DNA from 3 places in the Priestia sp. JV24 genome. Region 2 is predicted to be linked to each of the others. Evidence: riboswitches for the same ligand, from Rfam matches in the RefSeq annotation. Region 2 holds a riboswitch; each other region holds the start of a gene.
The links. Region 2 has a riboswitch for thiamine pyrophosphate ahead of thiT (energy-coupled thiamine transporter ThiT). Riboswitches for the same ligand answer to the same signal wherever they lie in the genome.
Positions count from the first base shown of each region.

Region 1 (3,872 bases), on a different contig from region 2:
AAACTCACCTGATTAGTACTGTACCATAAATGCAGAAGAAAATCATTCCCGTTTTACTTTTTTCTATAAAACGATATCTATATAGAATAGAAAAAATGAAGAAGCAGCTGCTTCTTCATTTTAAGTTTGATGTTTCTATTCAAAAATCATTCTCTGTACGATGATTCGTCTCCGCGATAGGCTTCTTGATTTGATATTTCTTCAATATGCATATGCCCTTCTCTCTCTAAACGAAGAACCGTACGCTCTGCATCTTCATAGCTCTCGCATGTCACTTGTTTATATTCCATATCATCTTTATCTGTGTAAGCAACTAAATATGTTTCCATTTTAACTCCTCCTATATAACCTATATGTAACGTATTTTGCCTTTTTCGTTTATTTCTAAACATATAGGCTCCAAACATAAAGCCTAGCATACTATAGTAGCGGAACTTCAATTTAAAAAAGTTGAATTTTTCATTATGCACCGATGCAATATGGAGGTTACACTTATGACATTTATTTTATCATTCGTACCAATTGTTGTTCCTTTTGGTATTTTAATTAGCTTAATTGCTTTTACAGCTGCTTTTTTACAATCAAAAGAGCATCATAAAAAGCTCTAGCTTACAAAAGCTAGAGCTTCTTTTTAAAAACGTCTATAGCGTTTAATCAATCCCACAATAATGGCAATTGCTAATAAAACAACTAAAATGATGACAGTAATGACAATTGGCTGATTTCCACTTTGCTTCACTGCAATGGCAATATAAGCCCAAATAAAAACAAGCGGATAAACAGCGTCTCGGTTTTTTAATGTAAACATAATGCCCAGCACAGCTCCTACCAGCAGCATAATAATCGTCCATGTTAACTCGTTTAAGCCAATCAAGTGCTGTATTCCATTTGCTTGAAATACGACAAACACATTGACAATAGTCGCAACAGAAATCCATCCAAGATAAAGCGAAATCGGCAGACGCATAAACCATGTCGTCATTCGAGAATGCTGAATAGTGGAATACACAATCATTAATGTGCCTAGAATAAAGAGCATAACTAAAAGAGATAACTTATAGTAATCGTTTTGGAAAATAAAGATCCACGCACTATTTAACAAACAGTTTAGAAAAAACCAAATGCCGATACGTGCATATATTTCCTTTTGATCTTCTCTTGCAAAAAATTGGCGTATAACCCAAATGGTTAATAATAAATAAATAACGCCCCAGATAGCAAAGGCATAACCCGCTGGTGTAAACAACGTAGGAACTTGCGCAGAAGCTTCTCCCGTTGTTTTGCCTCCTATTGGAATGGCATTTGCTAAATAATTCACAAGTAGTGTAATAGCCAAGCCTACTGTATTTAATACAGCATACAAACGAAATTTCGCCATTTTGTTCTCTCCTTTCTTCTATTTATATGGGAGTGTTTCGGAGACGAAAACGGCTCTTCCCTTCATTAATACCTCTTCTTCCCTAAAAATATGCATTTTTAACCAAAAATGATTAAAAACAGCTTTAAGAAATTTCCTCTTTAAGAAAGAAAAGTTGTTAGCACACAATTCCCCATAACGCTTTCTATTTTTCAGAATATATGGTAAGTTAAACGTAGATTAATAGGAAGTCCACTAGGGGTGCCACCGGCTGAGACAAGTTTTCTTGATCCCTTTGAACCTGATCTGGCTCATACCAGCGTAGGAAAGTGGCAATGTTCAGTTTTTTACTGTCCTTTGCCACTCCGTTTATAAACGGAGTGTTTTTTATTTCCTTTATGTGCTTGTTTGTGACTTCCTCATATTAAAGGAGGATTTTGATGTCATTTTCATCTCAATTAAGACAAGAAGCAAACTATATTTACGAAGCCATTTTTAACCATCCTTTTATTAAAGGAATTGCTGAAGGAAACGTGCCAAAAGAAGCGCTTATTCACTACGTTTCTCAAGATTACGAATACTTAACAGCATTTGTTCGCATTTACGGCGCTGCTTTAACAAAATGCCGCACGCGTACCGAAATGGAAGCCTTTAATGCCGGCATTTCTACGGTATTACATAGTGAAGTACACCCTCACAATAATTTTTGTGAAGTAGCAGGCGTACGTTATGAAGACCTTCACACTGAGACGCTTTCACCGACGGCCAGCCACTACATTAACCATATGACAAGTGTTGCGCATACAGGCAGCTTAGCAGAAATCATTGCAGTGCTTCTTCCATGTCCATGGACGTACGTTGAAATTGGCCAGCGCATTACAGAACAAGTAAATCCATCTCCTTCTCATCCTTTTTATGAATGGATTCAGTTTTATAATAATGAAGAAATGAATGGCACAACACAATGGTTTTGTAACAAGCTTGATGAACTCGCCGAACAAGCGACTGAAGAAGAACGTAACCGTATGAAAGATCACTTCATCAAAAGCTGTGAACTGGAGTATTTATTTTGGGAAATGGCATATACCCAAGAAAAATGGCCGCTTTCTCAGCTTTTACTTTCAAAATAACGAAAAAGCCTCCTATCAGGAGGCTCTTTTATTTCAATAGTTTTTTGATCATTTTCAAGCTTTGTTTTTCCGAAGGATAGCGGAATGACAAATCAAACTTGGTTGTTTGAGACAGCATGCTTTTAAAATGAGTGAATGTCTGAAAGCTGTCTTTTCCATGATATTGACCCGTGCCGCTTTCTCCCACTCCGCCAAACGGCAAATATGGCGTAGCGATATGCATAAGCGTATCGTTTATACAGCCTCCTCCAAATGAAAGGCGCTCCGTTATCACGTTTTGCACATCTTCACTTTCTGTAAATAAGTAAAGAGCTAACGGCTTAGCTTTTTCTTGAACTTTATGAATGACTTCGTCTAGTGTTTCATATTCAATCATAGGAAGAATAGGCCCAAAGATTTCTTCTTGCATAACATCTGATGTCCAGCTTACTTCACTTAACACCGTAGGTTCTATTGTTAGCGTGTTTTTATTGTACCTGCCTCCAACTATAGCATTTCCGTCTTTTAAAAACTCAACTAGCCGAGTAAAATGACGCTCACTGACAATACGGCCGTAGCGGTTGCTTTCAAGTGGATTACTACCGTAAAATTGAGAAATTGCTTCGCGAAGTTTCTCTACAAGCTGCGCTTTCACTTTTTTATGCACGAGCAAATAATCAGGAGCAACGCACGTTTGGCCTGCATTCATCCCTTTACCAAACATAATTCGCTTCGCTGCAAGATCTAGGTTTGCGTCTTCATGTACAATGCACGGACTTTTTCCGCCTAGCTCAAGCGTGACTGGAATAAGCTGCTTCCCTGCTTCTTGCATAATAATTTTCCCTACATTTACACTTCCCGTAAAGAAAATATAATCAAGCGCCTGTTTTAAAAGCAGGCTTGTCGTTTCTACAGCGCCTTCAATCACCGTCACAAATGCTGGGTCAAAAGCTTCAGCCAGTAATTCTTGTATAACGCGAGATACGCTAGGCGTTAATTCAGAAGGTTTTATAATCGCCGTGTTTCCAGCAGCAATCGCTCCTACTAAAGGAGACAGTGCTAATTGAAACGGATAGTTCCACGGAGCAATAATTAACGCGACTCCATACGGTTCAGGAACAATTTTCCCTTTAGAGCCCACATGTGTTAAAGCAGTTTTTACTTTTTTAGGCTTCATCCATTTTGCTAAATGCTTAAGCGTAAATCGAATCTCCTCTAGTAAAATCCCAATTTCCGACGTGTAAGCCTCTACTTCAGATTTATTTAAATCTTGTTTTAAAGCATCCATAATTCTCTGCTCGTTTTGTTTGACTGCGTCTCTTAGCTTATTCAGCGCTTGAATGCGGCTGCTGATACTCTTTGTCTTTTGCGCATAGAAATACTGCTTTTGTGTAGAAACAATATGT
Region 1 covers NZ_JAPCIN010000015.1:315,173-319,044, reverse strand. The annotation lists gene OK414_RS10950 (hypothetical protein) at 147-329, opposite strand; gene OK414_RS10945 (TspO/MBR family protein) at 632-1,378, opposite strand; TPP riboswitch at 1,605-1,702, shown strand; gene tenA (thiaminase II) at 1,798-2,487, shown strand; gene OK414_RS10935 (aldehyde dehydrogenase) at 2,516-3,872, opposite strand, start outside.
Region 1: linked by a shared signal. The riboswitch ahead of tenA (thiaminase II) and the one ahead of thiT (energy-coupled thiamine transporter ThiT) in region 2 are both predicted to bind thiamine pyrophosphate.

Region 2 (3,872 bases):
GTGTATGGAATAAGCATCCCAATAACAAAAATAGCTAAAATATAAAATAACAAGATGCGCCAGAAGACTTGTTTAACTGCGCGAGGAACCGTTTTTTCCGGATCTTCACTTTCTCCAGCTGCGACTCCAAGCAACTCTGTTCCTTGAAATGAAAAACCAGCAGCCATAAAAATACCTAAGACAGTAAAGAATCCACCGTGAATGGGTCCATCACCAAGCGTGAAGTTTTTAAACCCTGGTGCTTCATTGTTAAAGATACCAAAAATCATCATAATGCCAATAACTAAAAAGATGATAACCGTTACTACTTTAATTAACGAAAACCAAAATTCAGATTCACCAAATCCTTTTACAGAAAGGTAGTTAAGCCCAAACATAATTAATAAAAACAGGGCACTCCATAAAATAGAAGAAGAGTTTGGGAACCAAAATTTCATAATAAGGGCTCCAGCGGATAATTCAGCTGCAATTGTAATAGCCCAGTTGTACCAATAGTTCCATCCGAGAGCGAAACCAAAGGATGGATCTACAAAACGAGATGCATACGTACTAAACGAACCAGCTTCAGGCATATAAGCTGCGAGCTCCGCTAGGCTGGTCATCAAAAAGTAAACCATGACGCCAATGATAGCGTAAGCTAAAAGCGCTCCCCCAGGTCCTGCTGTGTGAATTGCTCCACCACTTGCTAGGAATAAGCCGGTTCCGATGGCTCCTCCTAATGAAATCATCGTTAAGTGGCGAGATTTCAACCCACGTTTTAATTCTTGTTGCTCTTGCATAGATAAATACTCCTTTCGAATGTACGGAAAGAGACGGGATAACATAAAAAAAGCCCGCAGTATATGTGCGCGCTTTTAAATCTGAAAACCGCGTCAACCTTCCGTGAAGATAGCTCTTCACATCACTCGCATGATGTGACAGTTCTGTTCCTGTTCGGAGACAGCCCCAGCTTAAATCAACCGAGAAGTGATCTAAACTTCGGCAATTTTTCCTTTCAAGCAACATCCTCAATGTTCTCTGCATTTCCGTTACTTTACTATTAAAAACTGCGACCTCTACCTCATCGATTAGGATGAGGGTTTTTTATATTCAATTGACATAAAAGAAGTATACCAAATACTAAAACGATTGTCATTATAAAAAATAGATTCAGAAAATAGAAACATCTTTGAAATCTCTCGAATCTATTTTGTTACATATGGTATAATGAATGTTGTCATAATACTACATAAATATCCGAACGTACCACAGGGGGAGCCGCCGTGCTGAGAGTGAACAAATTGTTCAGACCCTTCGAACCTGTTAGTTAACGCTAGCGCAGGAATGTGGGAATAGTAGCATATATTTGCTTACTCCTGTGTAAACCGTTTGATATGAATGATTCAAAAACAGGAGTGAGAAACGTGAATAAAGCATTACCTTTACAGGCTAAAATTGAAATAGCTATTTTTGCAGCATTGGCTTTTTTAATTGATCTTTTACCTTCTATAAAAATTGCAATAGGCGTAAGCATTTCGTTCTCTATGGTTCCTATTTTTATTATGTGCTTTCGATGGGGAGTCAAAGGAGGAGCTTTATCCGGATTTTTATGGGGAATATTGCAATTAGCTTTAGGAAATGCATATATTTTAACCCCATTGCAAGCTTTTATAGAGTATGTTATCGCTGTTACCTTTATTGGATTTGGCGGGATTTTCTCTAGTTCTATTAAAGGATACTTAGCTAATAATCAAAGATCAAAAGCTTTCTTTTTTATTATTTTATCTTTAATTATAGGAAGTTTCGCTCGTTATTTTTGCCATTTCATTGCAGGCTTAATATTTTGGGGATTTGCTGCACCAAAAGGAATGCCTGTCCTATGGTATTCTTTCTCGATGAACGGGATTTCGATGATTGGGTCGTTGCTATCATGTCTAGTTATCCTTTCACTGTTAATTCCATCCGCATCAAGAATGATTGTAACTAAATCACACTCATCATAAGCAAAAAGACTAAATCTACCAAGATTTAGTCTTTTTTGTCATTTGTCACCTTTGTTTACACAAAAGTGTGTCAGGTTTGATAACATAGTTAGTGAAATATTCAAAAAACTGTTTTATGATAATCACCATATTCAAACGAGATAAGGGATTGATAGCATGCTACAGAAATGGATAACGAGCATAGGTTTAGATATCGGAACAAGCACAACAAAGCTGATTGTAAGCAAGCTGTTAATAGCAAATCAACAAAATCAGTTTACGCTGCCAGGCTGTCAAATTATTGATCGTCGCGTAACGTATGCAAGTTCTATCTATACCACCCCTATGCTAAACGAGGTTGAAATCGATGTTCAAAGATTAACGGTACTACTAGAACAAGAGTATAAGAATGCAGGAATCTCCTTAGATCAAGTGGAGGCAGGTGCTGTGATCATTACAGGAGAAACGGCTAGAAAGCAAAATGCAGAAAGTATCCTTCACTATCTAGCCGAACATGCTGGGGATTTTGTTGTTGCAACAGCCGGCGCTGACTTGGAAGGAATGTTAGCAGCAAAAGGATCAGGAGCAATCCAACGTTCCGCTGAAACAAATGCAGTAATTGCCAATATTGATGTAGGAGGAGGCACTGCTAACATCGCTTTATGTCAAAATGGAAAAGTGATAGAAACGTTTACACTGCATGTAGGAGGAAGATTAATTCGGCTGAATTCAGACGGTTTTGTAACCTACATCTCATCTTATTTAACTGAATTTTTAAAAAATAATTCTTTAATACTGCGAGAAGGTGAAAAAGCAACATTTGAAAAGCTCTCGTCTATCTGTCAATTACTAGCTGAAGAAACCGTGAATTATGTAAAAGCGCTGAATCAAAATTCCACGCTTCTCGTTTCTCCTCATACAAGATCTTCTATACACCCCGAAACGATCATGGTTTCAGGAGGAGTAGGAGCAATGATGGAGAAGCAAAAGCCAAAAACAGTGGAAGAAGTGGCCATACATGGAGACGTTGGTCCGCTTCTAGCATATCATTTTCAATCCATCCAAGTATCTCAAGCCGCTGAGACAACGCGCGCTACTGTAATTGGTGCTGGTATGCAAAATACAGAGGTTAGCGGATCAACCGTATATATTGGGTCGAAGCGGCTGCCGCTGAAAAATATTCCGATTATAGAGATACCCGTTCAGCAAGAGGAGACGTGGAATCAGCAGCTGTTTCAAGAAAGAGCTCGAGCGTCATGTATGCAGGCTTCAACTATTTTCAGTGCAGAAGATCCTCCCGTTGCTATTGCTTTATCTCATTTTCCTTACTGCAGCTATAAGATGCTTCAAGAATTAGCAAAAATAATAAGCGCTGAATTTATTGCTTGTTTTAAGGGAGCTAAGTGCCTCGTTGTTCTATGCGAACAAGATATTGCAAAAGCTTTAGGACAAGCACTAGCTAAACAGAGGAAAGAGTTAGAAATTATTTGTTTAGATCAAATTGATTTTACGCATGGAGATTACATCGATCTAGGGTTACCAGTAGCTGGAGAAGCGATCTCCGTTTCCGTTAAAACGCTCGCTTTTTCATTGTAATCTACTAAATATACAAGGAGGAAACGATGTTTAAAACTACACGATTATTAGGAGAAACATTTTCATTTTATAGCTTAAAAGAAATCATGGCCAAAGCAAACGAAGAGCGTTCTGGAGATCAGTTAGCAGGAGTTAGCGCTGAGTCAATGAAAGAACGAATGGCAGCAAAGCAAGTCCTAGCTGATATCACACTTGCTGATATCAGAAACTACCCGCTGCTCAGCGCAGATGAAGACAACGTCTCGGCATTAATTGAAAGTCAGATTGATTCATCTGTTTACGATATGATCAAAAAATGGACAGTAGGGGATTTAA
Region 2 covers NZ_JAPCIN010000016.1:172,630-176,501, reverse strand. The annotation lists gene OK414_RS13335 (amino acid permease) at 1-779, opposite strand, end outside; lysine riboswitch at 882-1,066, opposite strand; TPP riboswitch at 1,241-1,341, shown strand; gene thiT (energy-coupled thiamine transporter ThiT) at 1,374-1,982, shown strand; gene OK414_RS13325 (ethanolamine ammonia-lyase reactivating factor EutA) at 2,139-3,557, shown strand; gene OK414_RS13320 (ethanolamine ammonia-lyase subunit EutB) at 3,584-3,872, shown strand, end outside.

Region 3 (3,872 bases), on a different contig from region 2:
TGGCTTCTTTAATAGCTGGCAGAAGCGCCGAAGCTTTATTCAGCAAAAATTGAATACCTTGTGCAGAAACCGTCTTGGTAAAGTCATGCTGTAACTTAGTTGCCCCGATTACGATTCTTCCACCAGTCTTAGGCACTAAGTAAAAACCTTCATCTAAAAAAATCGTTTTAGAAAGCAGCGGCTTATGACTTCGAAGAGCAATACACTCCCCTTTTACGGGAAACACGTGACCTAAATGTTCAGAAGAAATAAAGCGTTTAGCCCATGAGCCTGCTGCGATAACTACTTTTTCTCCATAAAAAGAGCCTTTGGACGTCTGTACACCTTTTACTGTTTCACTTTCCATAATAAGAGAATGAACGTCACAGTATTCGAATACATCTGCTCCGTGATACAAGGCTCCATGAGCAAGAGCTTGCGTTAACTTAGCCGGAGCTAGCTGGCCGTCTCCCGGTATTGTAATGGCTCCGTATATGTCTGGAGAGAGCCCGGGTTCTAACAAACGCGCTTCTTTTACATCGATCCATCTTACATGTTCATCCCACCCGTGGTGCTGAGCGGCTTTTTTCTTTAATACGTGTGCATCTTCTTCTGTTACAGCAACTTTTAATAAGCCTTTTTGAATGAGCTCTACGTCGATGGCCGTTTTTTCTTTTAGTTCCTTCACCAGTTCAGGAAACATGCTTCTGCTCTTAATAGCAAGGTCTAAAAGAGGACCTTCTTCATCAATTTCAGCTTGAGCACCTAAAATACCAGCGGCTGCACTTGAAGCTTCACAACCAATTTGATTGCGTTCAAGAATAGCTACTGACGCTCCTTGTTTTGACAAATGATAAGCGATAGAAGAGCTGATTATACCTCCTCCGATTAACAGTACATCATAATGCTGCTTCATTTTCTCCACCTCCAGATGTCCATATATGAGAATATTGTTTAATCGCTTTGAGGGGATCTTGCGCAAGCATGACACCAGACATCACAGCTATACCGTGTGCTCCTGTTTGAAGCACCTCTTTGGCATTTACAGGTGTAATTCCTCCAATGGCAATAACCGGTATCTGCACAGCATCTACTACTTCTTTTAGTGCTGCTACCCCTCGACTTTTTAATCCTTTTTTTGAATGTGTTGAATAAATATGTCCGTATAGAATGTAGTGAGCACCATCTTTTTCAGCTTCTAAAGCCTCTTCCACAGAGTGAACTGATTTTCCGACAATAAGAGAAGGAAATGCGTCTATAACAATCGAAACGTCTAAACTATGATAAGCAAGCTGTACGCCTTTTACTTTTAAAGCATGCGCTACATCAACTCGGTCATTCACAATAATTTTAGAGCGACAAAATGGCAAGCTTTCTAGTAAACATTGAATCTGCTTTGCCGTTTTCTCTTTTTCTCTAATATGAACGGCGCCCGTAAAAGGCGCGATAGCCGTTAAAACTTTTTGAAGCTCTTCGATTGGCTGCTTATCTGTTGTAATGACATGAAATTTAGGAATATCCACATGATCGAAACCTTTCCATTCAGAATAAAGAGAAATTTCAATCACCTCATCTTGTGTAGAGGGCTTTATTACATACAAAAAACCACTCTACAACGTAGAGTGGTTAGCATGCATCGTTATGTAAACATGATCGCCACTTCCCTACGCTGGTCCAAACCAGATCAGGTTCAAAGGGTCCGAAATACATTCGTCTCAGCTTCAAAAAGCTCCCCTAGTGATTGCTATTTATTGATTTTGTTTTCGCACTTAAAATTATAACACAACTAGATGTAAATACAATATCTCTTTATGCTCTTACGGCTCTCTTCCTTTTATAGATGTATCTTTTATGCTTCTTTACTAAGTAAGAGGTCCGGCGCACCGCATCATTCTGCTTTTATATGATTAGTAATCGGTATAGTCGTCAAATTCTTCCTTGTCTTTTTCCTTTTTCCGATCCCATATAAACAGCAGGAGTAACATAATAAAAGTTAGAATATAAAAACCGTAAAAAATAAATGCCGCCACAACATTTATAAATAAAAATAAAAAACCGATGATCTGACCTGCAACAGCTACAATCAACAAAATGTATTTCCAAACTTCTGCTTTTCTATCCATTCTCTACTTCTCCGTCTTTTTGTTTTTCCCTACTAGAAACGTTCTCTTTACTTAAATAAAAATGTTCCTGCCAGTAAACCGACTGTAAATAAACCAACTGTTCCAAATGCTGAAATCCCCACGTACGCCAGCATTTTCCGATAAGATTTTTCTCGAATTAACTGTACGGTTTCCACACTGAACGTTGAAAAAGTGGTAAAGGCACCAAAAAACCCAATGCCAATCATTAAAAATATTGAATCATCATAAGCATGACTCGGAACCTTTCCATAATAACTACCGTAAAAAAGACCAAGCCCAAACGCACCGAGCAAGTTTACAAACAGCATTGATACTGGAAAAGGAGGGTTTGAAACTGTTTTTGTAACTTTTAAACCCAAAAGATAACGGCATATTCCTCCAGCTGCCCCGCCAAGTGCCAAGCTCACTATGCTCATTTACTTCACCTCATGTACTTTCACTAAATTTTTCCCTGCCGCTTCACCGCATAGATAGCCTGCTAAAGCAAGAAGGATTCCACCTACTAAAGAGACCATTACATAAATGGCTCCCCAAAATAAATGGCGCTGAGTGAGAGAAATGACGTCTCCTGCAAACGTTGAATACGTTGTAAAACCGCCGCATACGCCAACTCCTAGTCCAAGCTTTATCCATTCTTTTGGATTTTTCCACACAAAAAATCCTGTTAATAGGCCTAGTATGAAGCTTCCTAATAGGTTTTCAATTACCGTTCCTATTGGGTAGCCCGCATATAATAAGGAAAGATTCAGCAAATAACGTGCATATGTACCAGCGATAGCACCAAAGGCAATTGAGATTAAGTTTATGGCTTTCATCATATCGCTCCGTTTCATAAATTCTTCTTTAAGTGTACCATAAGGAATTTATTTCTACCTTAACATTTAACTATATGTTTATTGCACCAAAAGTCATGAAAAAATGAAAGAGAAAATCGTCGCATGAAACTTCCTTTTTACTCCTCAAATCTCCCTTAAAAATCCACTTAATCCAAATTTTAAAATCTTTCTGTATCCTTATGACAAACCGTGTATAGAAGGTATATTTCCCTTATTTTAAGTCACATTAATCGTATAAGTTTTTTTTTGTTGACTTTTGCTGTGTTCTTGTTTAGTATCACAGAGTATCATTTCCTATCAGAATACTAGGGGGTTTAGAAAATGAAGAAATTTGCTGCACTTTTGTCGCTACTATTAGCTTTCACAGTTGTGCTTGCCGCATGCGGTTCTAGCTCAAAAAATGAAGCAAACAATGGAGACAATAAATCTTCACAAGAGGATTTATATAATAAAGTGAAAAAAGATGGCGTATTAACAATTGGAACTGAAGGTACATACCCTCCGTTCACTTTTCATGATGACAAACAAAAGCTAACTGGGTTTGATGTAGAATTGGCTCAAGAAGTAGCTAAACGTCTTGGCGTAAAAGCTGAGTTCAAAGAAACACAGTGGGATGGCATGTTTGCCGGATTAGATGCTAAACGCTTTGACATGATTGCTAACGAAGTGGGTATTCGTGAAGATCGTCAAAAGAAATACGATTTCTCTGATCCATACATCCAGTCAGGCGCTGTATTAATTGTTCGTAAAGACGAAAAAGATATCAAATCATTTAAAGATTTAAAAGGAAAAAAATCAGCGCAGTCATTAACAAGTAACTACAAAGACATGGCTCAATCTTATGGTGCAAACATTACGAGTGCTGAAGGTTTTGCTCAAGCAGTAGAACTAATGAGCGCAAACCGTGTTGATG
Region 3 covers NZ_JAPCIN010000009.1:71,326-75,197, reverse strand. The annotation lists gene thiO (glycine oxidase ThiO) at 1-895, opposite strand, end outside; gene OK414_RS02605 (thiamine phosphate synthase) at 879-1,502, opposite strand; TPP riboswitch at 1,624-1,725, opposite strand; gene OK414_RS02600 (hypothetical protein) at 1,887-2,102, opposite strand; gene crcB (fluoride efflux transporter CrcB) at 2,150-2,539, opposite strand; gene OK414_RS02590 (fluoride efflux transporter FluC) at 2,540-2,956, opposite strand; gene OK414_RS02585 (amino acid ABC transporter substrate-binding protein) at 3,281-3,872, shown strand, end outside.
Region 3: linked by a shared signal. The riboswitch ahead of OK414_RS02605 (thiamine phosphate synthase) and the one ahead of thiT (energy-coupled thiamine transporter ThiT) in region 2 are both predicted to bind thiamine pyrophosphate.